Regions from separate parts of the Enterobacter roggenkampii genome, predicted to be linked through region 3. Evidence: predicted binding sites of a transcription regulator. Region 3 holds the regulator's gene; each other region holds the start of a gene.
What was found. The regulator PurR, encoded in region 3, represses purine synthesis genes. The targets are predictions, from matches to a motif close to CANGCAAACGTTTGCNTG.
Positions count from the first base shown of each region.

Region 1: purT (formate-dependent phosphoribosylglycinamide formyltransferase) is a predicted target of PurR. The motif match lies at 4,244-4,261, and genes of this name have one in related genera.
Region 2: purH (bifunctional phosphoribosylaminoimidazolecarboxamide formyltransferase/IMP cyclohydrolase) is a predicted target of PurR. The motif match lies at 2,665-2,682, and genes of this name have one in related genera.
Region 4: purM (phosphoribosylformylglycinamidine cyclo-ligase) is a predicted target of PurR. The motif match lies at 4,123-4,140, and genes of this name have one in related genera.

Region 1 covers NZ_CP017184.1:2,818,470-2,825,633, forward strand. Annotated here, with positions in the region: gene BFV67_RS13260 (carbon-nitrogen hydrolase family protein) at 1-643, shown strand, start outside; gene exoX (exodeoxyribonuclease X) at 668-1,330, shown strand; gene ptrB (oligopeptidase B) at 1,327-3,387, opposite strand; gene BFV67_RS13275 (tellurite resistance TerB family protein) at 3,473-4,123, opposite strand; gene purT (formate-dependent phosphoribosylglycinamide formyltransferase) at 4,295-5,473, shown strand; gene BFV67_RS13285 (bifunctional 4-hydroxy-2-oxoglutarate aldolase/2-dehydro-3-deoxy-phosphogluconate aldolase) at 5,515-6,156, opposite strand; gene edd (phosphogluconate dehydratase) at 6,196-7,164, opposite strand, start outside.
Region 2 covers NZ_CP017184.1:238,424-245,587, reverse strand. Annotated here, with positions in the region: rRNA gene BFV67_RS01115 (23S ribosomal RNA) at 1-491, opposite strand, end outside; rRNA gene BFV67_RS01110 (16S ribosomal RNA) at 691-2,230, opposite strand; gene purH (bifunctional phosphoribosylaminoimidazolecarboxamide formyltransferase/IMP cyclohydrolase) at 2,790-4,379, shown strand; gene purD (phosphoribosylamine--glycine ligase) at 4,395-5,687, shown strand; gene BFV67_RS01095 (DUF1481 domain-containing protein) at 5,778-6,470, opposite strand; gene hupA (nucleoid-associated protein HU-alpha) at 6,482-6,754, opposite strand; gene BFV67_RS01085 (YjaG family protein) at 6,941-7,164, opposite strand, start outside.
Region 3 covers NZ_CP017184.1:1,924,608-1,931,771, forward strand. Annotated here, with positions in the region: gene cfa (cyclopropane fatty acyl phospholipid synthase) at 1-298, opposite strand, end outside; gene punC (purine nucleoside transporter PunC) at 597-1,796, opposite strand; gene punR (DNA-binding transcriptional activator PunR) at 1,911-2,822, shown strand; gene purR (HTH-type transcriptional repressor PurR) at 2,840-3,865, opposite strand; gene cydH (cytochrome bd-I oxidase subunit CydH) at 4,163-4,252, shown strand; gene BFV67_RS09040 (MFS transporter) at 4,415-5,581, shown strand; gene sodB (superoxide dismutase [Fe]) at 5,620-6,201, opposite strand; gene BFV67_RS09050 (C40 family peptidase) at 6,324-7,097, opposite strand.
Region 4 covers NZ_CP017184.1:3,432,357-3,439,520, forward strand. Annotated here, with positions in the region: gene BFV67_RS16115 (DnaA inactivator Hda) at 1-190, opposite strand, end outside; gene uraA (uracil permease) at 286-1,575, opposite strand; gene upp (uracil phosphoribosyltransferase) at 1,662-2,288, opposite strand; gene BFV67_RS16130 (6-phospho-beta-glucosidase) at 2,504-3,934, opposite strand; gene purM (phosphoribosylformylglycinamidine cyclo-ligase) at 4,201-5,238, shown strand; gene purN (phosphoribosylglycinamide formyltransferase) at 5,235-5,876, shown strand; gene ppk1 (polyphosphate kinase 1) at 6,081-7,164, shown strand, end outside.

The DNA.
Region 1 (7,164 bases), 890 kb from region 3:
TTGGAATATAGCGGCGGCCCAGTATAGCGGGCAGCATCAGAGTGCCGATGACCATATCACGCACCACCTGCGCTTCATCGCCGAAGCAGCACGGCAGGGGTGCGATCTGCTGGTGTTTCCTGAACTGTCATTAACAGGCTCGGGTACAACGACGTTACCTCTCCCACCCGACGACGCCCAACTGGAACCGCTGCTCGACGCGGCGCATCGTTACCGGATAACCGTGATTGCCGGGCTCCCCGTGGAGCGGGATGGTCAGCGCCAGAAAGGTCTCGCGCTCTTCACCCCCGCTCGTCAACGCATCCTTCGCTACCCGCAAGGTGGCGGAGCCAGCCTGGTGCCGGGAGAGAAACAGCTCAGCATTATTGATGCGCATGCCGATTCCCCCAATCTCGATCCCAGAGCGTCGCTGTTTACCAGCTGTCAGTCAGTGGAGGATAACCGCTGGCGGCAGTCCATCAGTACCCTGCAGCGCTTTGCGCATAAATATGCCATAGCGGTGCTGATGGCGAACGCCTGCGGCGGTAGCGCGCTGTGGGATGAAAAAGGCCAGCTGATCGTTCGCGCGGATAAGGGCGAGCTGCTGTTGACCGGCACGCTCGGCGGAGAGGGTTGGCAAGGCGATATCATTCCTTTAGGCTAGGCGTTTTAAGCTCAGGAGTGTTCAATGCTGCGCGTCATCGATACCGAAACTTGCGATCTTCAGGGCGGAATTGTGGAAGTGGCCTCTGTCGACGTGGTTGATGGTAAAATCGTCAACCCAATGAGCCATCTGGTGCGTCCTGACCGCCCCATCAGCCCTCAGGCGATGGCTATCCATCGCATTACCGAATCGATGGTGGCGGACAAACCGTGGATCGAAGAGATCATTCCCCACTATTACGGTAGCCCCTGGTACGTCGCGCATAACGCCAGTTTTGACCGCCGGGTGCTCCCTGAAATGCCGGGGGAATGGATTTGTACTATGAAGCTGGCGCGTCGCCTCTGGCCGGGCATTAAATACAGCAACATGGCGCTGTACAAGTCCCGCAAGCTCAGCGTCCGCACGCCTGAGGGGCTTCATCATCACCGGGCCCTGTATGACTGCTATATCACCGCCGCGCTACTGATTGATATCATAAATACCTCTGGCTGGACGCCGGATGATATGGCGACCATCACCGGCCGTCCCGCACTGCTGACCACGTTTACCTTTGGTAAATACCGGGGCAGAGCGGTGTCGGATATTGCGGATAAAGACCCGGGCTATTTGCGCTGGCTGTATAACAACCTTGACAAAATGAGCCCGGAACTGCGCCTGACGCTGAAACATTATCTGGGCGAAGCTTAACGCTCTGCACGGCCTGGCAGCGTCTCCTGCGCCAGGCCAATCAGGAAGGCGTATTCCAGCGCTACCCCTTCATACGATTTAAATCGTCCCGATTTCCCGCCGTGTCCGGAATCCATGTCGGTACACAGCAGCAGCAGGTTGTCGTCGGTTTTCAGCTCCCGCAGTTTCGCCACCCATTTTGCCGGCTCCCAGTACTGCACCTGAGAGTCATGCAGACCGGTGGTGACCAGCATGTGGGGATAGGCTTTCGCCTCGACGTTATCGTAAGGGCTGTACGTTTTCATATAGCGGTAGTAAATCTCATCCTGCGGATTCCCCCACTCTTCAAACTCCCCGGTCGTCAGCGGAATGGATTCATCGAGCATGGTCGTCACCACATCGACAAACGGCACCTGCGCGACAATCCCCTTAAAGCGTTCGGGACGCTGGTTGATCACCGCCCCCATCAGCATGCCTCCCGCGCTGCCGCCCATGCCAAAGCAGAGTTTCGGATCGCCATAGCCCTGATCAATCAGCGCATCGCAGACGTCGAGGTAGTCATTGAAGGTGTTTTTCTTTTTCAGGAATTTCCCGTCCTCATACCAGTGCTGCCCCAGCTCACCGCCGCCGCGAATATGGGCGATGGCGAAAACAAAGCCGCGGTCGAGCAGGCTTAAACGGCTGCTGCTGAAATCAGCATCCATGCTTGAGCCGTAGGAGCCGTACCCGTACACCAGGATCGGGTTTTTGCCTTTCTGGAAATGGGCTTTGTGATAGACGAGCGAGACGGGGACCTCGACGCCATCCCGGGCGGTGACCCACAGGTGCTCGCTGCGGTAGTTTTCGGACTCAAACCCTTTAACCTCGGTCTGCTTTATCACCTGACGCTGCCCGGTATCCATGTCCAGCTCAAACAGGGTGTCCGGTGTGGTCATGGATGAATAGCCGTAGCGCAGCCGCGATGATTCGGGTTCGGGATTGAACCCAATCCACGTCACATAGGCCGGGTCGTCGAACGCGATCCCCACCACTTCCCGCGTTTTGCGGTTGATTTGCCGGATGCTGGTCAGCCCGCGCTGGCGCTCCTCCACCACCAGCCAGTCGGTGAAAAGGGTAAACCCTTCCAGCATCACCTGATCCCGCGCGGGGATAAGCACCTCCCACTTGCGCTCATCGCGCACTTTGGTTTTATAGAGGCCAAAGTTTTTACCCTCGCGATTCGAGCGCAGATAAAAGCTGTGCTGGAAGTGATCCAGGCTGTATTCATGATCCTTTCGGCGCGGCAGGAAACAGAGCGGCTGGGCGTCCGGCAGTTCGGCATCCAGCAGCAGGACTTCCGACGTCGTGGCGCTGGCCAGGAAGATAATCACATAATGGCGCGAAGAGGTTTTATGCAGGCTGACATAAAACGTTTCGTCTTTCTCTTCATAGACCAGCTCGTCGTCTGCGGAGTCCGTTCCGATGGTATGCCGCCATACCTGATAGGGCAGCAGCGTAGAGGCGTGCTTTTTGACGTAGTACACCGTCTCGGAATCATTCGCCCAGACAAAATCCGGGGAGACGTTTTCCAGCATTTCCGGATACCAGTTGCCGGTGTCCAGATTGCGAAAACGCAGGCCGTACTGGCGACGGGAGAGATAATCCTCCGCCAGCGCCATCACCGCGTTATCCGGCGAAATGGACATGCCGCCCAGAGTATAAAACTCGCTGTGGGCCGCGCGTTGGTTGGCATCCAGCAGAATATCCCACGCATCCCATTCGGCGCTCAGGACCGACTGACGCTGGTAGATGGGATACTCGTTGCCGGGCTCATAAATATGGCGATAGCGATAGCCATTTTTGGTCCAGGGCGCGGAGATATCGCGCTGGGGAATACGCTGCACCATTTCATTCAGCAGCTGGTCCTGAAGCGTCTGCTGGCTGGACATGACCTTGCGGCCATAGTCGTTTTCCTCGTGCAGGTAGTCGAGCACCTCTGGCCGGGAGCGCGAATCGTCCCGTAGCCAGTAATAGTTGTCTATACGCGTATCGCCATGCGTGGTGATCGCATAAGGTATACGTCGGGCTTTCGGTGGCATGTCATCATTCTTTTTCGTTTTACACCCTATAAGGTTGGCAAAACCCACGCATGATGCAAGCGAAACAGGGTCGCAACGGCGAGAACTATCCCTGTAACGCCTGTTTTTGTTCCCGAATATCCCGCTCAATGCCCTCACGCACGTCCTGCGGGATCTTCAGCGCGTCGCCAAGCGCATTCAGGTAGCTGCGCTCCATAAAGTGATCGATATCGATGGCGGCACAGCTGAGGAAATAGAGTTCAAGCGCCTCTTCCTCATTTTTCACGCTTTGCGCCAGACGCTGCGGATCCAGGGGCTGTTCGATGGCCTGCGCCACCAGCGCTCTGCCCTTCTCTTCGACGCCGGCTTCGCGCAGCTGCTGTTCGATCGCCAGCCGTTCCTTATCGTCGATATGTCCGTCACTTTTCGCGGCAAAAACCAGCGCAAGAATGAGCCTTTCGGTACGCAGATCCAGCGGCGAGGTGTGCTCGCCGTAGTGCGGTTCATCGCTGTGCGCGGTCCGGACCCTGTCCTTGTATTTATTCCACAGGACGGTGCCCGCAATGGCGCCCCCACCGGCCAGCAGCGCGCCTGTCCCGTACTTTGCCAGCAGCTTGCGCGAGGATTTATTTGCGACCAGCAGGCCTGCCAGCCCGCCGAGCGCCCCGGGCACCAGTAGTTTGCTGAGATCCCGCTCGCCGGAAGACGACGTTTTCTGCCCTAACAGTGATTGCAATTGATTTAGCCAGCCAGACATGGTTTCCCTCACTTAACGGTGAACATGTTCCACAGCGTAAGCGAGCAGGCGTCAGGAAATGTCTGGGCGGGCTAAAGAAGCGCAAATTTCTTCTCCCCTCACCTGGCCGTGCACAAGACAGACGCAAACGTTTTCGTTTATACTGCCCGCAACTTTTTCAGGGGGATTGTTATGATTCGTTTAGGAACCGCGCTGCGACCTGCGGCGACGCGAGTGATGCTGTTGGGATCGGGCGAGCTGGGAAAAGAGGTCGCCATTGAGTGCCAGCGTTTAGGCGTGGAAGTCATTGCCGTAGACCGCTACGCCGATGCACCCGCCATGCACGTCGCCCATCGTTCTTATGTGATTAACATGCTGGACGGCGATGCCCTTCGTGAGCTGATTTCACGCGAGAAGCCTGATTTTGTCGTGCCGGAAATTGAAGCCATCGCCACCGACACGCTGATTGCGCTTGAGCAGGAAGGCCAGCGCGTGGTGCCCTGCGCGAAAGCCGCAAAGCTGACCATGAACCGCGAAGGCATTCGTCGTCTGGCGGCAGAAGAGCTCGGGTTGCCCACGTCGAGCTATCGTTTTGCTGGCGATAAGGCCGCATTCCTGCAGGCCGTTGAGGAGATTGGGTACCCGTGCATCGTTAAGCCGGTGATGAGCTCCTCCGGTAAAGGACAGAGCTTTATCCGCGACAGCAGCACGCTGGACAAGGCGTGGGAGTACGCCCAGCAGGGTGGCCGCGCAGGCGCCGGTCGCGTGATCGTTGAAGGGGTGGTGAAGTTTGATTTCGAGATCACCCTGCTGACCGTCAGCGCCGTTGACGGCGTCCATTTCTGCGACCCGATTGGCCACCGCCAGGAAGATGGCGATTACCGCGAATCCTGGCAGCCGCAGCAGATGAGCGCCCTGGCGCTGGAGCGTGCGCAGGCGATCGCCCGTAAAACCGTCCTGGCGCTGGGCGGCTATGGCCTGTTTGGCGTGGAGCTGTTTGTGTGCGGCGATGAGGTGATCTTCAGCGAAGTCTCCCCTCGCCCGCATGACACCGGCATGGTCACGCTGATTTCGCAGGATCTCTCCGAGTTCGCCCTGCACGTGCGCGCCTTCCTCGGCCTGCCCGTCGGCGGTATCCGTCAGTACGGCCCGGCAGCCTCGGCGGTGATCCTGCCGCAGTTAACCAGCCAGAACGTTACGTTTGATAACGTCGACGCGGCGGTGGGTGCCGGGTTGCAGGTCCGTTTGTTCGGTAAGCCGGAGATCGACGGTACCCGTCGTCTTGGCGTGGCGTTAGCCACCGAAGATAACGTTGACGACGCCGTGGCGAGAGCGAAAGCGGCCGCTGCAAGCGTTAAGGTAACGGGATAAAAAAACGGGCCGAAAGGCCCGTTTTTCATGCGGCGAATGACTTACTGCTTCGCGCCTTCTACCGCTTCGCGAGCCAGTCTGGTGATGCGATCCCAGTCGCCCGCTTCCAGGGCATCCGCCGGAACCAGCCATGAGCCACCGATGCACAGCACGCTTTTCAGCGCCAGGTAGTCACGGTAGTTGGCAGGAGAGATACCGCCCGTCGGGCAGAAGCGTACCTGAGAGAATGGACCGGCAATCGCCTGCAGCGCTTTGGTGCCGCCGTTCGCTTCCGCCGGGAAGAATTTGAACTCTTTCAGACCGTAGTCCATGCCCAGCATCAGTTCAGAGACGGTGCTGATGCCCGGGATCAGCGGAATGGTACCTTCGGTGGCGGCTTTCAGCAGCGACTCGGTCAGGCCCGGGCTAATGGCAAACTGTGCGCCCGCTTCGGTTACTTCAGCCAGCTGTTTTGCGTTCGTTACGGTACCCGCACCGATAATGGCGTCCGGCACTTCTTTAGCAATCGCGCGAATGGCATCCATCGCGCAGGCGGTACGCAGGGTCACTTCCAGAACGCGAACGCCGCCCGCAACCAGCGCTTTCGCCATCGGTACAGCGTGCTCCAGCTTGTTTACCACGATAACCGGCACGACAGGGCCAGTGGTCAGGATTGCTTCTGCACTTGTTTTCCAGTTTTTCATCAGAGTCTTCTCTCGCCAGATCGTTAAAATCAAGTCGTCTTAAAACGTAATACAGGTTGCGCCCTGCTCAGCACCGGAGAGGTTCTCACGCAGTGCGCCAAACATTTCGCGTCCTGTTCCCACGCGCGACGCGCTCAGGTCAGGAATATGGGGCTGACGTGCCGCCAGCTCGGCGTCATCCACCAGCAGGGTTAACTCGCCTGTCTGACCGTTAACGCGGATCATGTCACCGTCACGCACTTTCGCCAGCAGGCCGCCGTCGTACGCTTCCGGCGTCACGTGGATAGCTGATGGCACTTTACCTGAGGCGCCAGAGAGGCGTCCATCGGTCACCAGTGCAATTTTGAAACGGCGGTCCAATAATACACCAAGCGGTGGCATAAGTTTATGTAATTCTGGCATCCCGTTGGCTTTAGGCCCCTGATGACGCACCACTACCACGCAGTCTTTGTCGAGCAGACCGGCGTCAAAGGCAGGTAATACGTCGTGCTGGCTTTCAAATACCACCGCTGGCGCTTCGATAATCTGGTTCTCTTCCGGTACGGCAGAGGTCTTCATTACCGCGCGACCGAGGTTACCGCTCAGCACCTTTGTGCCACCGTGAGGAGAGAACGGTTTGTCGATGGTGGCGATAACCTGCGCATCAAGAGATGCGGTCGCCCCTTCGCGCCAGTCCAGCTCGCCGTTGTTCAGCCATGGCTCCTGGGTGTAGCGCTGCAGGCCAAAGCCCGCTACGGTGTTAACATCTTCATGCAGCAGACCGCCCTTCAGCAGCTCGCGCATGAGCAGCGGTACGCCGCCTGCGGCCTGGAAGTGGTTGATGTCCGCCGGACCGTTCGGATACAGGCGCGCCATCAACGGCACCACGGAAGAGATCTCGGAGAAGTCATCCCAGTTAATCAGAATGCCCGCCGCACGCGCCATGGCCACCAGGTGCATGGTGTGGTTGGTCGAACCGCCGGTGGCCAGCAGCGCGACAATCCCGTTGACGATAACTTTTTCGTCGAC
Region 2 (7,164 bases), 1.7 Mb from region 3:
TCGCCGGGGTTCTTTTCGCCTTTCCCTCACGGTACTGGTTCACTATCGGTCAGTCAGGAGTATTTAGCCTTGGAGGATGGTCCCCCCATATTCAGACAGGATACCACGTGTCCCGCCCTACTCTTCGAGTTCACAACCTGTGTGCTTTCGTGTACGGGACTGTCACCCTGTACCGTGCGACTTTCCAGACGCTTCCACTAACACACAAGCTGATTAAGACTCTGGGCTGCTCCCCGTTCGCTCGCCGCTACTGGGGGAATCTCGGTTGATTTCTTTTCCTCGGGGTACTTAGATGTTTCAGTTCCCCCGGTTCGCCTCGTTAACCTATGTATTCAGTTAACGATAGTGTGACGAATCACACTGGGTTTCCCCATTCGGACATCGCCGGGTCAAAGGTTCATATCACCTCGCCGGCGCTTTTCGCAGATTAGCACGTCCTTCATCGCCTCTGACTGCCAGGGCATCCACCGTGTACGCTTAGTCGCTTAACCTCACAACCCGAAGATGTTTCACTTCTGATTGCGAAAATTTGAGAGACTCGAACACACCATTTAAGATGTGTCGTTTCAATTTTCAGCTTGATCCAGATTTTTAAAGAGCAAAACTTCTTAATGCACTCAAAAGTACATTCAGAAGTTCATCATTCATCAGACAATCTGTGTGAGCACTACAAAGGCAGGTTCTTTAAGGTAAGGAGGTGATCCAACCGCAGGTTCCCCTACGGTTACCTTGTTACGACTTCACCCCAGTCATGAATCACAAAGTGGTAAGCGCCCTCCCGAAGGTTAAGCTACCTACTTCTTTTGCAACCCACTCCCATGGTGTGACGGGCGGTGTGTACAAGGCCCGGGAACGTATTCACCGTAGCATTCTGATCTACGATTACTAGCGATTCCGACTTCATGGAGTCGAGTTGCAGACTCCAATCCGGACTACGACGCACTTTATGAGGTCCGCTTGCTCTCGCGAGGTCGCTTCTCTTTGTATGCGCCATTGTAGCACGTGTGTAGCCCTACTCGTAAGGGCCATGATGACTTGACGTCATCCCCACCTTCCTCCAGTTTATCACTGGCAGTCTCCTTTGAGTTCCCGGCCGGACCGCTGGCAACAAAGGATAAGGGTTGCGCTCGTTGCGGGACTTAACCCAACATTTCACAACACGAGCTGACGACAGCCATGCAGCACCTGTCTCAGAGTTCCCGAAGGCACCAAAGCATCTCTGCTAAGTTCTCTGGATGTCAAGAGTAGGTAAGGTTCTTCGCGTTGCATCGAATTAAACCACATGCTCCACCGCTTGTGCGGGCCCCCGTCAATTCATTTGAGTTTTAACCTTGCGGCCGTACTCCCCAGGCGGTCGACTTAACGCGTTAGCTCCGGAAGCCACGCCTCAAGGGCACAACCTCCAAGTCGACATCGTTTACGGCGTGGACTACCAGGGTATCTAATCCTGTTTGCTCCCCACGCTTTCGCACCTGAGCGTCAGTCTTTGTCCAGGGGGCCGCCTTCGCCACCGGTATTCCTCCAGATCTCTACGCATTTCACCGCTACACCTGGAATTCTACCCCCCTCTACAAGACTCTAGCCTGCCAGTTTCGAATGCAGTTCCCAGGTTGAGCCCGGGGATTTCACATCCGACTTGACAGACCGCCTGCGTGCGCTTTACGCCCAGTAATTCCGATTAACGCTTGCACCCTCCGTATTACCGCGGCTGCTGGCACGGAGTTAGCCGGTGCTTCTTCTGCGGGTAACGTCAATTGCTGAGGTTATTAACCTCAACACCTTCCTCCCCGCTGAAAGTACTTTACAACCCGAAGGCCTTCTTCATACACGCGGCATGGCTGCATCAGGCTTGCGCCCATTGTGCAATATTCCCCACTGCTGCCTCCCGTAGGAGTCTGGACCGTGTCTCAGTTCCAGTGTGGCTGGTCATCCTCTCAGACCAGCTAGGGATCGTCGCCTAGGTGAGCCGTTACCCCACCTACTAGCTAATCCCATCTGGGCACATCTGATGGCAAGAGGCCCGAAGGTCCCCCTCTTTGGTCTTGCGACGTTATGCGGTATTAGCTACCGTTTCCAGTAGTTATCCCCCTCCATCAGGCAGTTTCCCAGACATTACTCACCCGTCCGCCGCTCGTCACCCAGGAGCAAGCTCCCTGTGTTACCGCTCGACTTGCATGTGTTAGGCCTGCCGCCAGCGTTCAATCTGAGCCATGATCAAACTCTTCAATTTAAGTTTGATGCTCGTGAATTAAACTTCGTAATGAATTACGCATGTTCACTCAGAGACTTGGTATTCATTTTCGTCTTGCGACGTTAAGAATCCATGTCACTTTGAGTGCCCACACAGATTGTCTGATAAATTGTTAAAGAGCAGTGCAACGCGGCTTTCGCTCACCGTTGCGAGGTGGCGTATATTACGCTTTCCTCTTTCAGAGTCAACCCGTTATTTCAGGATTTTTTCTCTTCAACCGACCGGGCTGTTTGTGAAGTGATTCACATCCGCCGTGTCGATGGAGGCGCATTATAGGGAGTTCTCCGCAGGCCGCAACCGCTAAATGACAGAAAAATGACTGACTGCTGCATTCCACAGCAAAACCCCGCCTTATACCTTTTTACACACAGACTTATCCACAATGATACGAAAAAGTGAAAATGTGCGAGCGTTGCGCAAACGTTTTCGTTAAAATGCTCGCGCTTTACAAGGATGCCTCGTCAGGTGTGTTAGATGAGTTTTTCACAGGAAAATTCATCTAACGCTCTCTGTAATCGTGAAATCCAGGGGATTTACCATGCAACAACGTCGTCCAGTCCGCCGCGCTCTGCTCAGTGTTTCTGATAAAGCCGGTATCGTCGAATTCGCTCAGGCACTTTCTGCACGCGGTGTAGAGCTGCTTTCCACAGGTGGAACCGCTCGCCTGTTAGCAGATAAAGGTCTGCCGGTAACCGAAGTGTCCGATTACACCGGTTTCCCGGAAATGATGGATGGACGCGTCAAAACCCTGCACCCGAAAGTCCACGGCGGCATTCTGGGCCGTCGCGGTCAGGACGACGCCATTATGGAACAGCACGACATCGCGCCGATCGACATGGTTGTCGTTAACCTCTACCCGTTCGCCCAGACCGTTGCCCGTGAAGGCTGCTCTCTGGAAGATGCCGTAGAGAATATTGATATCGGCGGCCCGACCATGGTGCGCTCTGCGGCCAAGAACCATAAAGATGTCGCCATCGTGGTAAAGAGCAGCGATTACACCACCATTATTAATGAGATGGACGCCAACGATGGGTCGCTGACCCTGGAAACGCGATTCGACCTCGCCATCAAAGCCTTCGAACACACCGCCGCGTACGACAGCATGATCGCCAACTACTTCGGTAGCCTGGTGCCGGCTTACCACGGTGAAAGCAAAGATCCTTCAGGCCGCTTCCCGCGCACCCTGAATCTGAACTTCATTAAGAAGCAGGATATGCGCTACGGCGAGAACAGCCACCAGCAGGCGGCCTTCTATATAGAAGAAGAGGTAAAAGAAGCTTCTGTCGCTACCGCACAGCAGGTTCAGGGCAAAGCGCTCTCCTATAACAACATTGCTGACACCGACGCCGCGCTGGAGTGCGTGAAAGAGTTCAGCGAGCCGGCCTGCGTTATCGTTAAGCACGCCAACCCATGCGGCGTCGCGGTAAGCACCTCCATTCTTGACGCCTACGATCGCGCCTACAAAACCGACCCGACCTCCGCGTTCGGCGGCATTATCGCTTTCAACCGCGAGCTGGATGCTGAAACCGCTCAGGCCATCATCTCCCGCCAGTTTGTTGAAGTGATCATCGCGCCATCGGCCTCCGAAGACGCGCTGAAAATCACCGCGGCAAAACAGAACGTGCGTGTACTGGTTTGTGGCCAGTGGGCGGAACGCGTGCCGGGCCTGGACTTCAAGCGCGTGAACGGCGGCCTGCTGGTTCAGGACCGCGATCTGGGGATGGTGACAGAAGCCGACCTGCGCGTGGTGACCAAACGTCAGCCGACCGAACAGGAGCTGCGTGACGCGCTGTTCTGCTGGAAAGTGGCGAAGTTTGTGAAATCCAACGCCATCGTCTACGCGAAAGAGAACATGACCATCGGGATAGGCGCAGGCCAGATGAGCCGCGTTTACTCGGCGAAAATCGCGGGTATTAAAGCAAGCGATGAAGGCCTGGAAGTCAAAGGCTCCGCCATGGCCTCTGACGCCTTCTTCCCGTTCCGTGACGGTATCGACGCCGCAGCCGCGGTAGGCATCACCTGCGTGATCCAGCCTGGCGGTTCAATCCGCGACGACGAAGTGATTGCCGCTGCCGACGAACACGGCATTGCGATGATCTTCACCGACATGCGTCACTTCCGCCATTAATTCCCGGAGCAGAAAATGAAAGTATTAGTGATTGGTAACGGCGGACGCGAGCACGCGCTGGCGTGGAAAGCGGCCCAGTCTCCGCTGGTTAAAACGGTCTTCGTGGCACCGGGCAACGCCGGTACCGCCCTGGAACCCGCGCTGCAGAACGTGGCTATCGGCGTGACCGACATTCCAGCGCTGTTAAGCTTTGCTCAGCAGGAGAAAATCGACCTGACCATCGTCGGCCCTGAAGCGCCGCTGGTGATTGGCGTGGTGGATGCGTTCCGCGCAGCGGGCCTGAAAATCTTTGGCCCAACGGAAGGCGCCGCGCAGCTGGAAGGCTCCAAGGCCTTCACCAAAGATTTCCTCGCGCGTCATAACATCCCGACGGCGGAATATCAGAATTTCACTGAAGTGGAGCCTGCTCTGGCCTACTTACGTGAGAAGGGCGCGCCGATTGTTATCAAGGCCGACGGTCTGGCCGCGGGTAAAGGCGTGATCGTCGCGATGACGCTCGAAGAAGCCGAAGCCGCGGTTCAGGATATGCTGGCAGGTAACGCCTTTGGCGATGCGGGCCACCGCATCGTGATTGAAGAGTTCCTCGACGGTGAAGAGGCGAGCTTTATCGTCATGGTCGACGGCGAGCACGTTCTGCCGATGGCCACCAGCCAGGATCACAAGCGTGTGGGCAATGGCGACACGGGGCCTAATACCGGCGGGATGGGCGCTTACTCCCCTGCGCCGGTCGTGACTGACGACGTCCACCAGCGCACCATGGATCGCATCATCTGGCCTACCGTGAAGGGGATGGCGGCAGAAGGCAATACCTACACCGGTTTCCTTTATGCAGGCCTGATGATCGACAAGCAGGGTAACCCTAAGGTCATCGAATTCAACTGCCGCTTTGGCGATCCAGAAACCCAGCCAATCATGCTGCGCATGAAATCCGATCTGGTGGAGCTGTGCCTGGCTGCCTGCGATGGCAAGCTTGATGAGAAAACCTCCGAGTGGGACGAGCGTGCGTCTCTCGGCGTGGTGATTGCTGCGGGGGGTTATCCGGGCAACTACAGCACCGGTGATGAGATCCACGGTCTGCCGCTGGAAGAGATTGACGGTGCGAAGGTGTTCCACGCCGGTACGAAGCTGGCTGAGGACGATCGCGTTCTGACCAACGGCGGACGCGTGCTGTGTGCGACCGCGCTGGGCCATACCGTGGCAGAAGCACAGAAGCGCGCCTATGCGCTGATGGCGGATATTCACTGGAACGGTAGCTTTAGCCGTCAGGATATCGGCTATCGCGCGATTGCGCGTGAGCAGGGGGAGTAATTCCTCCTCGCCCTCACCCTCTCCCACAGGGAGAGGGAATCGTTCGTAGGCCGGATAAGCGTTAGCGCCATCCGGCTTAATCCACAGAACTCAAAAACTCTTCTCTGTCGGCTGCCAGGTGCAGAAATCTTCGTTCGCCACCAATAGCAATTGAGAGCCTTCCGGCGCCTCAAGCCACGCCACGCTCACGTCCATTGATGAATGACGCTGACGGCGTTGAATGTGTTCGGTCGCCCAGGATTCAAGCTCAGGCTTCACCGTTTGCCCTTCGCAGGTCGTCACCGTTCCATCGTTATGCCAGCGCCCCTGGCGCAGCACGACGCGTCCCAGACGAAGCGCATCGCTGGTCTGGCGGATTTGTTCGGCACGGTAACGGTAGAGGGCGATTTGGTCGCTGGAAAGCTGCTGTTTTTGACCGCTGACTTCACGCTGCATAAAGCTCAGCTCGCCATGGTCGTCAAAACGCACTTTCACGTGTTCGGGGGTCTTGCTGTAGACGTTCAGCTCAATCAGCGAGAGAGCATCTCCCTGCCAGCGATATTCTGCCGTCGACGTATTGCCGCTATGCCACGGGCTGAAGGCAGACAACAGATGAACTTCATTGCCGGAATCTTTACGCCAGATCCTGACCGCGCCCTGGTTGTCAGCGTAGCCGCTGGCGGTAAACGGCGGCAGAGTGGTGTCGTGACTACAGGCTGACAGCAGCAGCGCACCTGCCAGCGCGAGCGTTCCGCGCCAGAAAGACAAAAGGGGCGTTGCCGCCCCTTCGCTAAAACTGTTCACTGCCACGCGTCTTACTTAACTGCGTCTTTCAGTGCTTTACCAGAAACAAATGCCGGCACGTTCGCTGCGGCGATTTTGATTTCTTTACCGGTCTGCGGGTTGCGGCCAGTACGCTCAGCGCGGTGGTTCACTTTGAAGGTACCGAAACCAACCAGTTGTACAGCATCGCCTTCTTTCAGAGACTCAGTAATAGCAGCCAGGGTAGATTCCAGAGCAGCTTTAGCCTGCACTTTAGACAGATCAGCCTTGTCCGCAATTACATCAATCAGTTGAGTCTTGTTCATAAGTTATCCTTTCAATGTGTTTATCGCTTGCTAAGCATCGAGTGCGACGAAAATGCCAAAAAAGCACTCTCCTGCATACACGCACCGATAGCCACTTTTTTTCGCCCCCCAAATGTAGACCAGACAAGGGTCGAAAGGGAAGAGTCGAGGAGCGACAAAACGGGCGTTATCTCAAGTTTTCTTATCTCATTGGTTAAAAATTATACCAATATTACTCTCACCGGCCTCACGTAAGTCCGCGCGCAGCCCTTTTATCAGCTCAATGTCGCGTTCTTCACACTCTGCCAGCAGGCGGAAAATCTCCCACTGGATATCCCATTCTTGCTCAACGGCCGGATTTGCACGCAGCTCTTCGTCGGTCATCTCGCGACCTTCCTGGGTCATTTCCAGCATCGCCACGGTGGTGATAG
Region 3 (7,164 bases):
AGGCGACACGCAGGGTGTCTTTCAGATTGCGGGGGAGTTGATTTTCCAGACCGGCGCGCAACACGCTGGCAAAAAAGATATCCAGACGTTCGCACTCCCACCAGCCGTCCATATAGCTTTCTCCCAGGCCTAACGATCCTTCCCGCAACACGCGTTTAAAAAAGTCGGGATGCTTAACCTGGGGATCGGATGGCGAAGATCCGTTGATAGTGATGCCTGCTCGACCTAACAGTTCACTGACGATCCGGGACCAGTTGTCGTCCGGAACGCTGACTTCTTCTATACACGATGAACTCATAGCTTCTCCATCACCCTGATGTGATCAGAACCTTCAAACAGCGTAGACGCTTTTTTTGGTTTGTGAGAAATCTCACGGTAAATACCGCGAGGCTAGTATCCGACGTAGAACAGAGGAAGGGAGATAACCCTTGCCGAAATGCCTTCCATGGTAAAACGGGAGCACTCCGGCTCCCGTTAACACTTAATATTTATCGTATTTAATCGAACCAAATTTAGTATAGGCCTCAAAATTTGGTGATTCAATAGAAAATTGTTAGCAACCTAATCACTGAAATGTAACATGATTTCTGGCGCAATCAGGCATGCGAAGTTTCCACCTGCGCGCCGTTATCCTGCTCGCGCTGCGCGGACGCCTGCATGCGGAAACCCAATACCGCCAGCGCTACGGTGAACAGCATCACGCTGGTGGTGGTCAACAGCGGCGTGGCAATCAGCGCGGAGACCACCAGACTTGCGAGGAAGCACAGACCCAGCTGCAGGGTATTTTGCAGCGCGGCGGCGCGGCCTGTCGCCTGCGGGAACGGACGTAACGCCTGTGCCACCACGATCGGGTAGATCGCTCCGTTCGCCACGGCCATCACGCAGAAGGGGATCAAAATTTCAGCCAGGCCCGCGCCCGGAATAAACCCGACGGCCCAGGTACCGATGACGCTCAGCGCATAGAGCACCAGCAGCCAAGGCAGCATCTGCTGACCTTCCCATTTTTGCAGCGCCGCGCGGCAGCCGTACCCGCCCACCAGGAACGCGATGGTCTGCGGAACATAGCTCAGCCCGATGGCCGCCGGGCTGTAGCCCATATCGTGCAGAATAAACGGCGAGCCGGTGAGCCACGCGAAGAAGCTGGCCGAACAGGCGGCATAAATCAGGACATTCCCGCGATACGCTTTGGCGCTCAGCAGGGAGGTGAAGGTAATCGGCGTCGCGTCGGCATGCGCCTCTTTTTTATGCGCGGGCTTAAGGGCAAACACCGGCAGCATCAGCACCAGCGTGATGGCAAACAGCGTGGCAAAAATGGCCTGCCAGTCAAAGTGCGCGAGGATCCAGCTGCCCAGCAGCGGAGCCAGGGCAGGGGAAAGACCCACCAGCGGCATAATGGTGGCGAAAATACGGTTTGTGCGGTTAGCCGGATAGTAGTCGGTCACCAGCGCCTGCCAGGTCACCGCCGCAGCACAGACGCCCACGGCCTGAACGAAGCGCAGCACCAGCAGCCAGGTAGCATCGCGCACCCACAGCATCCCCAGGCAGCCCACGGCAAAAATGGCCAGACCCAGCAGCAGCACCGGTTTACGGCCGAAGCGATCTGAGAGCGGTCCCCAGAGCAGCTGTGCGAAAGCAAAACCGGCAAGGAACAGGCTCAGGCTGGCGCTGATGGCCGCCGCAGGGGTTTGCAGGTCTTCCTGCATTGCGGCAAACGCGGGCAGGTACATGTCGGTGGCCAAAAAGCCCAGCACGCTTAAGCCGCCGAGCCAGACTAAAAATCCTTTCCTGGGTTGCATTCTTTTATTCTCCTGAGGAGGCAGGTATACGTTGGCGCAGAGTGTAGGGAGTGCAAAGCGGCTTGTGAAACGCTAATATTTGGCGGGTGCATTCAAATTTTTTGCAGGCAGAAAATGTGGTCAGATTATTCTCTTGAAGTGGTCGATGCTGTTGCGCGTAACGGCAGCTTTAGCGGTGCAGCGCAGGAGTTGCACCGCGTCCCTTCGGCCATCAGCTACACGGTGCGTCAGCTTGAGGAGTGGCTGGCGGTTCCGCTGTTTGAACGGCGGCATCGCGACGTGGAATTAACGCCCGCCGGTGCATGGTTTTTGAAAGAAGGGCGTTCTGTTATCAAAAAAATGCAGATCACCCGCGAACAGTGTCAGCAGATCGCCAACGGCTGGCGGGGGCATCTCGCCATCGCGGTAGATAACATCGTGAAGCCGGAACGCACCCGACAAATGATCGTGGATTTCTATCGTCATTTCTCTGACGTCGAGCTACGGGTCTCGCAGGAGGTGTTCAACGGCGTCTGGGATGCGCTGGCGGACGGCAGGGCGGAGATGGCGATTGGCGCGACGCAGGCGATCCCGGTCGGGGGACGTTACGCCTTTCGCGACATGGGGATGCTGAGCTGGAAATGCGTGGTGGCCAGCGATCATCCTCTGGCAGCGATGGAAGGTCCGCTGAGCGACGATACGCTGCGCAACTGGCCGTCTCTGGTGCTGGAGGATACGTCGCGTTCATTGCCCAAGCGTATCACCTGGCTTCTGGATAACCAGCGGCGGGTGGTGGCTCCTGACTGGGAATCATCGGCGACGTGCCTCAGCGCCGGGCTGTGCGTCGCGATGGTGCCCGCTCATTTTGCGCGTCCGCGCATCGATACCGGAGAATGGGTTGAACTGACGCTGGAGAATCCGTTCCCGGACGCGGCCTGCTGCCTGACCTGGCAACAAAATGATGTCTCGCCCGCCATGGCCTGGCTGCTGGATTATCTGGGAGACAGCGAAACCCTAAACCGGGAATGGTTACGGGAGCCAGCGTAGCTGGCCCCGTAAAGGGATTAACGACGGTAGTCGCGGAACGGACCGTCCGCAACGGAACGGCGTTCAATCAGGCGCGGGTGAACTTCAATGGACTGCGACTCTTCGCGCTTGTTGACGATCCTGTCCAACAGCATATTGAAGGCCGTTTCGCCCAGCGAATCTTTTGGCTGGTGAATGGTTGTCAGCGCCGGGGTGAAGAAGCGCGCGTTACGCACGTTGTCATACCCGATCACGGAAATATCCTGCGGTACGCGCAGACCCAGCTCATCGGCGGCGCAGAGTGCGCCCATGGCCATGATGTCACCGCCGCAGAAAACGGCGGTCGGGCGGTGCTGCTGGGAAACGATCTGCTGCATCGCGCGGTAGCCTGATTCCGGCTCAAAGTCGCCCTGCACGATCCAGTTTTCCGGCACGGTGATGAGCGCTTCTTCCATCGCTTTCATAAAACCGGCCAGACGGCCCGCGCCGGTGTTACGCTCCAGAGGACCGGGGATCACGCCAATCTCGCGGTGACCGCGTTCGATCAGGTAACGACCCGCCATGTAACCGCCTTCGAAGGCGTTGTCGATGACGGAGTCGGTGAAGTCCGCGCGCGCTTCACCCCAGTCCATGACCACCATGGGGATATGGCGATACTCTTCCAGCATCGACAGCACGGATTCCGGGTACTCGGAACACATGACCAGCAGGCCATCGACGCGCTTTTGCGCCATCATCGACAGGTAGGCGCGCTGTTTTTCTATGCTGTTCCACGCGTTGCCCAGAATCAGGGTATAGCCTTTCTGGAAGCAGTTCTTCTCTACCGCTTCAATGATCTCGGCAAAATAGGCCGCTTCACTGCTGGTCGCCAGCAATCCAATGGATTTGGTGTGATTAACCTTGAGGCTGCGCGCAACCGCACTTGGCGAATAGTGCAGCTCTTTGATCGCTGCCCAGACGGCGTTGCGCGTCTCTTCCGCCACGAAGCGGGTTTTGTTAATTACATGTGATACGGTTGTAGTGGAAACGTTTGCGCGTTTTGCTACGTCTTTAATTGTTGCCATTAAATGTCACTCCAGACCATATCCTAAACTCCTGAAAAACTTGAAGGTAAACGTTTGCCTTCTCTCACCCTTATCACGCAATCTTGAATTGCGGCACGCCGGGAAAACGACACGGGACGTCAGGAGGGGGTCAATGGCCGGTACGCTAATAAATTTAGCGTGGAATTTTGTCCTATCTTGATGAAAAGGGGAAGAGGTAAAGTGTTTATCAGCCTAAATCCAGGAAGATTTTTGACGTAAATTATGCAAAAATGAGCAGGCTCACTTTTCGTGGGGGGATTAAAAGGAGAAAAATTGATGAGTTCCGATCTGAAGTTTTCGCTGTTCACCACCGTGGTTGTGCTGGCTCTGATTGTCGCGGCGGGTCTGACGGCCGCGCTGCACTGATTTACGCGGAGGGAGAGCCTTCTCCCTCCCGCTCCCCCGATTGTTACTCCTAAGGCAAAAATCTTTTGCCATTTTGTTAACTTCTCATTTTTTGTGATTGATGTCATGCTTTCCGCTTCTTTGTTCTGTGTCACCACATGACACGGCATCCGGAGTTGACGCATGAAAATCAATTTTCCCCTGCTGGCCCTGGCGATTGGCGCTTTTGGGATTGGCACCACTGAATTTTCCCCGATGGGGTTACTGCCCGTTATCGCCCGCGGCGTGGACGTCTCGATCCCTGCGGCCGGCATGTTAATCAGCGCCTACGCCATTGGCGTGATGGTGGGGGCGCCGCTGATGACGCTTCTTCTTTCACACCGCGCGCGCCGCAATGCGCTGATTTTCCTGATGGCGATTTTCACCCTCGGCAACGTGCTTTCGGCCATTTCGCCGGACTACACCACGTTGATGCTTTCGCGTATTCTGACCAGCCTTAACCACGGCGCGTTCTTTGGGCTGGGGTCGGTTGTGGCGGCAAGCGTGGTGCCGAAACACAAGCAGGCCAGCGCCGTAGCCACCATGTTTATGGGCCTGACCATCGCTAACATCGGCGGCGTTCCTGCGGCAACCTGGCTGGGCGAGGTCATTGGCTGGCGGATGTCCTTCCTGGCGACGGCCGGACTGGGCGTGGTCGCGATGGTGGCCTTGTTCTTCTCCCTGCCAAAGGGCAGCGCCGGAGAACGTCCGGAAGTGCGTAAGGAGCTGGCGGTGCTGATGCGCCCGCAGGTGCTCTCCGCGCTGCTGACCACCGTGCTGGGGGCAGGGGCGATGTTTACCCTCTACACCTATATTTCACCGGTGTTGCACGATATCACCCACGCAACGCCTCTCTTCGTTACCGCGATGCTGGTGCTGATTGGCGTGGGCTTCTCGATTGGCAACTATCTCGGCGGGAAATTTGCCGACCGTTCCGTGAGCGGAACGCTGAAGGGCTTCTTAACCCTGCTGATTGTTATCATGATCGCCATTCCGTGGCTGGCGCGCAACGAGTTTGGTGCCGCGATCGCAATGGTCGTCTGGGGGGCTGCAACGTTCGCGGTGGTGCCACCGCTGCAGATGCGCGTGATGCGTGTCGCGCATGAAGCGCCGGGCCTCTCATCCTCGGTTAATATTGGCGCCTTTAACCTGGGCAATGCGCTCGGTGCGGCGGCCGGTGGGGCCGTGATTTCCGGTGGGCTGGGGTACAGTTTTGTGCCGGTGATGGGGGCGATTATTGCCGCGCTCGGTCTGCTGCTGGTGATGATGTCGGGTCGTAAACAGCCAGAAGCAGCCTGCGCTGCGGAATAAACCAAAAACGCAGAAGGGCGAGCCCTTCTGCGTGTCTCTTACGCGGCGAAGTTCTTCGCCACAAAGTCCCAGTTAACCAGTGCCCAGAAGTGCTCCAGGTAGTTAGGGCGCGCGTTGCGGTAATCGATGTAGTAAGCGTGTTCCCATACGTCCACGGTCATCAGCGGCTTCGCGCTGGTGGTCAGCGGGGTGCCCGCGTTAGAGGTAGACACGATAGCCAGTTTGCCATCCGCCTCTTTGACCAGCCACGTCCAGCCTGAACCGAAGTTCTTGATGGCGGCATCGGTGAACTTCGCTTTGAATTCCGCGAAGCTGCCAAAGGCGGCGTTGATGGCGGTAGCCAGTTCACCGACAGGTTCGCCACCGGCGTTTGGCGCCAGGCAGTGCCAGTAGAAGGTGTGGTTCCACACCTGAGCGGCGTTGTTGAATACGCCACCCTCAGAACTGCGCACGATCTCTTCCAGCGTTTTGCCTTCAAAATCGGTGCCCTTGATCAGGTTGTTCAGGTTGGTGACGTACGTCTGGTGATGCTTGCCGTAGTGATATTCCAGGGTTTCCGCAGAAATGTGCGGGGCCAGGGCGTCTTTTGCATACGGTAGTGCAGGTAATTCGAACGACATTGCTTCTCTCCTTATTGTATTTTGTGTTGTCAATAACCACACAGACAACAAGGACAGGATAGCAAATTGAAAGGGTATGCAAAAGAGGAACTTACCCTGCCACGGGTGTGGCAGGGCAGGGGTTAGCGAATGGTTTTCGGCGTCATCACGCGGCGTGCGCCGACGTAATGGCGTACCCAGTAGTCTTCACTGAGCGAGGTGATCTGAATATCCTGGCCGCTACGCGGTGACTGGATGAATTTTCCGTTGCCGACATAGACGCCAACGTGGTCAGCTGTCCCGCGGCCCTGCGTGCGGAAGAAGACCAGATCGCCGTTCTCCAGCTCTCCTCGGTTGACCGGGGACGCGTCGCGCAGGTGGTACATCTCGTTGGCGGTGCGCGGAATGCGGAACTTGACCAGATCTTTATAGGCGTAATAGACGAGGCCGCTGCAGTCAAAACCGGTACGTGGCGAAGTCCCGCCCCAGTGATACGGTTTGCCAATCTGCCCCATCAGCTTGTTCATTGCGGTTTTTTGCGCTTTCTGGACGCGCACTTTATGCACTTCCGCTATTTTTGTGACCTTGGTGCATTTCGCCTTATGGCCTTTACGCGCGATGCATTTTTCAGTCACGAGGTTAGCGGCGGTTTGCGAAGCTTTACTTTTGGCGGTGTGGGCAGTGCGGGAAGAGGTGGTTTTCGTCTTGCTGGAAGCGGTTTTTTTAGTCTGTGTGGTTGTCTTTTTCTTGTCGTTCTTAGCGGTGGTTTTTTTCTTACGTTCTGTGGCTTTCACCAGATGGTTTTTTTGTACAGCAGAATGCCGCGCCTGCTGAGAGGCGTTTGCCACTGGCGTGAAGGTGAGTGAAGTAAACAGTAAAGCACAGAGCGTGATCGAGATTTTATTTATCCGCGCCACTGGGCAGTCCCCTGATAAATGCAGGTCATCAATAATACCCGCGTGTGATTTACAAAGCCCGTCGATT
Region 4 (7,164 bases), 1.5 Mb from region 3:
AGGCGGCATGCAGCAGATGGCTGCGCCCCGCACCTTCGCGTGACCAGATATAGATGTATCCGCTGTGTTCCTGACGCAGCACGTTTTGCAGTGCAGCCAGTAAAGAGGGGTTATCACCCGGCCAGAAACTTGCAAACGTTTCGTCGTCAGGGAGATAGAGTGGCAGAGAGAGCTGTGCCGGTCCGTTCAGAAGTACCTCAACCAGATCTGACATAAAATCGGCATGGAGTTTAACACGGAACCTGCAAGGAGAGAACCGGGCGGATCGTCCGCCCGGTTAAAGGATCACTGTGACGCTTTTTCGCTTTCGTCAGCGTCCAGCACCACCTCTTCCGGGCGGATCACGGAGATCAGCTTGAAAATGAGGCTCAGGCCCACGCCGACGATGGTCGCCAGCGCCATGCCTTTCAGCTCGGCCGCCCCGATGTGCACCTTCGCGCCGCTCACGCCGATAATCAGGATCACCGACGTCAGGATCAGGTTCTGCGCTTTGCTGTAATCCACTTTGGATTCAATCAGCACGCGAATACCGGAGGCACCGATTACCCCGTACAGCAGCAGAGACACGCCGCCCATCACCGGCACCGGGATGATCTGAATCGCTGCCGCCAGCTTGCCGACGCAGGAGAGCAGAATGGCGATGATCGCCGCGCCGCCGATAACCCAGGTGCTGTAAACGCGGGTAATCGCCATCACGCCGATGTTTTCACCGTAGGTGGTGTTTGGCGTAGACCCAAAGAAACCGGAGATGATGGTGGAGAAACCGTTCGCAAACATGGAGCGGTGCAGGCCCGGGTCGCGGATCAGGTCACGTTTGACAATGTTTGCCGTCACCACCAGGTGGCCGACGTGCTCTGCAATCACCACCAGCGCCGCAGGCAGAATGGTGAAAATCGCAAACCATTCGAAGCGCGGCGTATAGAAGGTAGGCAGCGCGAACCAGTGCGCCTGCGCAATCGGGGTGGTATCCACCACGCCCATCATAAAGGAGAGCGCATAGCCCGCCAGCACGCCGATCAGGATCGGGATAATCGCCATAAAGCCGCGGAACAGCACGGAGCCAAAGACCGTTACGCCCAGGGTCACCAGCGAGATGATAATGGTTTTGGAATCCGGTGACTGGCCGTCTGCTGGCAGCAGGCCGGCCATATTCGCCGCCACGCCCGCCAGCTCAAGACCGATGACGGCCACGATGGCGCCCATCGCCGCAGGGGGGAACATCACGTCCAGCCAGCCGGTACCGGCTTTCTTCACGATGAAGGAGACCAGGCAGAACAGCACGCCACACATGATAAAGCCGCCCAGCGCGACCTCATAGCCCAGCGGCAGCAACAATAACACCGGAGAGATAAAGGCGAAGCTCGACCCGAGATACGCCGGGATTTTGCCTTTACAGATAAAGAGATACAGCAGCGTACCGATGCCGTTGAACAGCAGTACGGTAGCCGGGTTAATGTGGAACAGGATTGGCACCAGCACGGTTGCGCCAAACATGGCGAACAGGTGCTGCAAACTAAGCGGGATAGTCTGTAAAAGCGGCGGTCTTTCACTCACCCCGATAGCACGGCGCGTCATAGTGTTTTCCTCTGAGTAGTATCGTTGTTGGTGTTTTATTCAAAAAAAAGCCGACTATCAAAGTCGGCTTATTTATCGTTATTCGATTATTTCGTACCAAAGATCTTATCGCCGGCATCGCCGAGCCCCGGGATGATGTACCCGTGCTCGTTCAGGCCCTGGTCGATAGAGGCGGTATACAGCTCAACGTCCGGGTGCGCTTTTTCCAGTGCCGCGATCCCTTCCGGTGCCGCAACCAGCACCAGCACTTTAATGCTGCTGCAGCCCGCTTTTTTCAGCAGGTCGATAGTGGCAATCATTGAACCGCCGGTTGCCAGCATCGGGTCAACCACCAGCGCCATACGCTCGTCGATGTTGGACACCAGCTTCTGGAAGTAAGGAACCGGCTCGAGGGTTTCTTCGTTACGGTAGATCCCCACCACGCTGATGCGCGCGCTTGGCACATGCTCCAGCACGCCTTCCATCATGCCGAGACCGGCACGCAGGATTGGCACAACGGTAATTTTCTTACCTTTGATCTGCTCAACCTGCACCGGGCCGTTCCAGCCTTCGATGGTGACTTTTTCTGTCTCCAGATCGGAGGTCGCTTCGTAAGTCAGCAGGCTGCCGACTTCAGAGGCCAGTTCGCGAAAACGCTTCGTGCTGATGTCATGCTCACGCATCAGGCCCAACTTGTGTTTAACGAGTGGGTGTTTCACTTCCACAATCTTCATTCTCTTTCTCCTCTGAATGGCATCCGCAAAAAAATCGCGGGATTATACCGCTTTTTTCGGATTGCGCCATACCCATGTTGCTTGACAGGGATCAAGCAAAGACAAAAAACCGGAGACAGGTCTCCGGCTTAAGTGCGAGGTTCTGCCCGGTGGCGCTACGCTTACGCGGGCCTACGTGTAGTGTAGGTCGGGTAAGCGTTAGCGCCACCCGACAATTACAGGTTATCGCCGTTGCTCGCAATCACCTGCTTATACCAGTCGAACGATTTCTTCTTGCTGCGGTTCAGCGTGCCGTTGCCTTCATTGTCTTTATCGACAAAGATAAAGCCGTAGCGTTTTTTCATTTCGCCCGTTCCGGCAGACACCAGGTCGATGCAGCCCCACGGGGTGTAGCCCATCAGATCCACTCCGTCTTCCACCACGGCTTTTTTCATCTCGCGGATGTGCGCGGCGAGGTAATCAATGCGGTACTGGTCGTTCACCGTGCCGTCGCTCTCCTGCACGTCGATTGCGCCAAAGCCGTTTTCAACGATAAACAGCGGCAGCTGGTAGTGATCCCAGAACCAGTTGAGGGAGTAGCGCAGCCCCACCGGGTCAATCTGCCAGCCCCAGTCAGATTTCTGCACGTACGGGTTAGAGACCAGGCTCTTGCTCTCGTCATAGTCCAGCTGCGGGTTGTCCGCCGTCGCCTTGGTGGCGAAGGACATATAATAGCTAAACCCGATGTAATCCACGCAGCCCTGCGTCAGCGCGACTTTATCTTCTTCGGTGATATCCAGCGCGAAGCCGCGACGTTCAAAGTAGTTGAGCAGATGCTGCGGATACTTGCCGCGCACATGGACGTCGGTGAACCAGTAGCGGCGGTGCATGGCGTTCATCGCCATCATCATGTCGTCCGGCGCGCAGGTCAGCGGGTAGATGGGGCACATGGCAATCATGCAGCCGATCTGCAGGGACGGGTTAATCTCGCGCCCCGCCTTCACCGCCAGGGCGCTGGCCACCAGTTCATAGTGCGCGGCCTGGAACATCACCGGCTCACGATCTTCACCCGGCGCGTACTTCAGCCCGGAGTTGGTAAACGGCGCAAAATCTTCATGGAAGTTGGCCTGGTTGTTGATCTCGTTAAAGGTCATCCAGTACTTCACTTTATGCTGATAGCGCTGGAAAACCACTTTCGCAAAACGAACGAAGAAGTCGATCAGCTTACGGTTGCGCCAGCCGCCGTATTCCGTGACCAGGTGGAAAGGCATCTCGAAGTGGGAAAGCGTAATAACCGGTTCGATGCCGTACTTCAGGCACTCGTCGAACAGATCGTCATAGAATTTCAGACCGGCCTCGTTCGGCTCAAGCTCGTCACCTTTCGGGAAGATACGTGTCCAGGCGATGGAGGTACGGAAGCATTTGAACCCCATCTCGGCAAAGAGTTTGATGTCTTCTTTATAGCGGTGGTAGAAATCGATGGCTTCATGGTTAGGGTAATTTTTCCCCTCAAGCACGCCGTTGGTGATTTCGCGCGGTACGCCGTGCGCGCCCGCCGTCATCACATCGGCAACGCTAACGCCCTTGCCGCCCTCTTTCCAGCCGCCCTCAAGCTGATGCGCCGCAACGGCACCACCCCACAGAAAATCTGCTTTAAATCCTGACATTTGCTTTCCCTCATTCTGCGTTATTTTCTGCAAAAACAATTACAGAAACCGGTTTCAGTTCGATGATGTGCAAAGGGGATAGCCGTTGCAAGCAGAACGCCGAAACCGGTTTCATTTTCGTGAACAGAGTCAAGTTTGTCGCCCTGCCTAAGCCAGAGAGAAAAAAAGATCCCCGCACCGAGAATAGGCTCGCAAACGTTTGCCTGGACTGTTAGAATTGCGCCGATTTTTCTTACTAGCTATGCAATCGCGTGGGGACTTGAGCCGTGACCAACAAAACTTCTCTCAGCTACAAAGATGCCGGTGTTGATATTGACGCAGGTAATGCGCTGGTTGACCGAATCAAAGGTGTGGTGAAGAAAACCCGCCGCCCGGAAGTGATGGGTGGTCTGGGTGGATTCGGCGCACTGTGCGCGCTGCCGCAAAAATATCGTGAACCTGTTCTGGTCTCGGGTACTGACGGTGTAGGCACCAAGCTGCGCCTGGCGATGGATTTAAAACGTCACGACACGATCGGTATCGATCTGGTCGCGATGTGTGTGAATGACCTGGTGGTTCAGGGCGCAGAGCCGCTGTTCTTCCTCGATTACTACGCGACCGGCAAACTGGACGTGGATACCGCGGCCAGCGTCATTAACGGTATCGCCGAAGGCTGTCTGCAGTCCGGCTGTGCGCTGGTTGGCGGTGAAACCGCTGAAATGCCGGGCATGTACCACGGCGAAGATTATGACGTCGCGGGCTTCTGCGTCGGCGTAGTAGAAAAATCAGAAATTATCGACGGCAGCAAAGTGGCCGATGGCGATGTGCTGATCGCACTGGCCTCCAGCGGCCCGCACTCTAACGGTTACTCTCTGGTACGTAAAATCCTCGAAGTGAGCGGCTGCGACCCGCTGACCACCGAGCTGGACGGCAAACCGCTGGCCGACCACCTGCTGGCCCCAACCCGTATTTACGTGAAGAACGTGCTGGAACTGATTGAGAATGTTGACGTGCACGCTATCGCCCACCTGACCGGCGGCGGCTTCTGGGAAAACATCCCGCGCGTCCTGCCGGACAACACCCAGGCGGTGATCGACGAATCCTCATGGCAGTGGCCGGCCGTCTTTAACTGGCTGCAGACCGCAGGCAACGTGAGCTCTCACGAAATGTACCGCACCTTTAACTGCGGCGTGGGCATGGTTATCGCCCTGCCAGCAAGCGAAGCGGATAAAGCGGTTAAACTGCTGACCGAAAAAGGTGAAAACGCGTGGAAAATCGGTACGATTAAAGCCTCCGATTCCGAACAGCGTGTGGTCATTGAATGAAAAACATCGTGGTGCTCATTTCCGGCAACGGAAGCAATTTGCAGGCCATCATTGACGCCTGCAAACAGAAGAAAATCAACGGCACCATTCGGGCAGTATTCAGCAACAAGGCCGACGCGTTCGGCCTTGAGCGCGCGCGGGAAGCGAACATTCCTGCGCACGCGCTGGAAGCCAGCCAGTTCGCCGGGCGTGAAGCCTTTGACCGCGAGCTGGTGCAGGAGATTGACGCCTACGCGCCTGACGTGGTGGTGCTGGCGGGCTATATGCGCATCCTGAGCCCGGCTTTTGTTGCGCACTACGCCGGACGTCTGCTGAATATTCACCCTTCTCTTCTGCCGAAATATCCCGGCCTGCACACCCATCGTCAGGTTCTGGAAAACGGCGATGAGGAGCACGGCACCTCCGTGCATTTCGTGACCGACGAGCTGGACGGCGGTCCGGTGATCCTGCAGGCCAAAGTCCCGGTCTTTGACGGCGACAGCGAAGAAGACGTGACCGAACGCGTGCAGACCCAGGAACACGCCATTTACCCGCTGGTGGTAAGCTGGTTTGTCGACGGGCGTCTCGAAATGCGCGACGGCGCTGCCTGGCTGGATGGCGTGAAGTTACCCCCGCAGGGCCATGCGGCGGAAGAGTAGTTTGTTATGTCGGGTGGCGCCGCGCTTACCCGACATCTACCTTGCATTACCCGATATTCCCTTCTCCAACCTTCTAAATTCCCCAACAAAAAAAATAACTGTCATACTTTTCTGGCACTGTTGGACATATCGTGGAAATGCTCGCCATAATAAGGACGAGACGGATTTACCACGTCCTGTGATTGAACTGGAGTGTGAGCTGTAATGGGTCAGGAAAAGTTATATATCGAGAAAGAGCTAAGCTGGTTAGCATTTAACGAACGTGTACTCCAGGAAGCGGCTGACAAAAGTAACCCGCTGATCGAACGCATGCGTTTTTTGGGCATCTATTCCAACAACCTGGATGAGTTCTACAAGGTTCGCTTTGCCGAGCTGAAAAGACGGATCATCATCAGTGAAGAACAGGGCTTAAACTCTCACTCGCGGCATCTGCTGGGCAAAATCCAGTCCCGCGTGTTGAAAGCCGATCAGGAATTTGACGGCCTGTATAACGAACTGCTGCTGGAGATGGCGCGCAATCAAATCTTCCTGATTAACGAACGTCAGCTTTCCGTTAACCAACAAAACTGGCTGCGCCACTATTTTAAACAGTACCTGCGCCAGCACATTACCCCGATTCTCATCAACCGCGAAACCGATCTGGTGCAGTTCCTGAAAGATGACTACACCTATCTGGCCGTAGAAATTATTCGCGGTGAATCCATTCGCTACGCGCTGCTGGAGATCCCGTCCGACAAGGTCCCGCGCTTCGTGAACCTGCCGCCGGAAACCCCGCGCAGACGCAAGCCGATGATCCTGCTGGACAACATCCTGCGCTACTGTCTCGACGACATTTTCAAAGGCTTCTTCGATTACGATGCGTTAAACGCCTACTCGATGAAGATGACCCGTGACGCCGAATATGACCTGGTGCACGAGATGGAGGCCAGCCTGATGGAGCTGATGTCCTCCAGCCTGAAACAACGCCTGACGGCCGAGCCGGTGCGCTTTGTTTATCAGCGCGATATGCCGGACGCCATGGTAGAAATGCTGCGCGAGAAGCTGACCATTTCGCGCTATGACTCCATCGTGCCGGGCGGCCGTTACCACAACTTTAAAGACTTCATTGGCTTCCCGAACGTCGGCAAGGCCAATCTGGTGAACAAGCCGCTGCCGCGCCTGCGCCATCTGTGGTTTGATAAATTCCGCAACGGGTTCGACGCCATTCGCGAGCGCGATGTTCTGCTCTACTATCCGTATCACACGTTTGAACACGTGCTGGAGCTGCTGCGACAGGCCTCGTTCGACC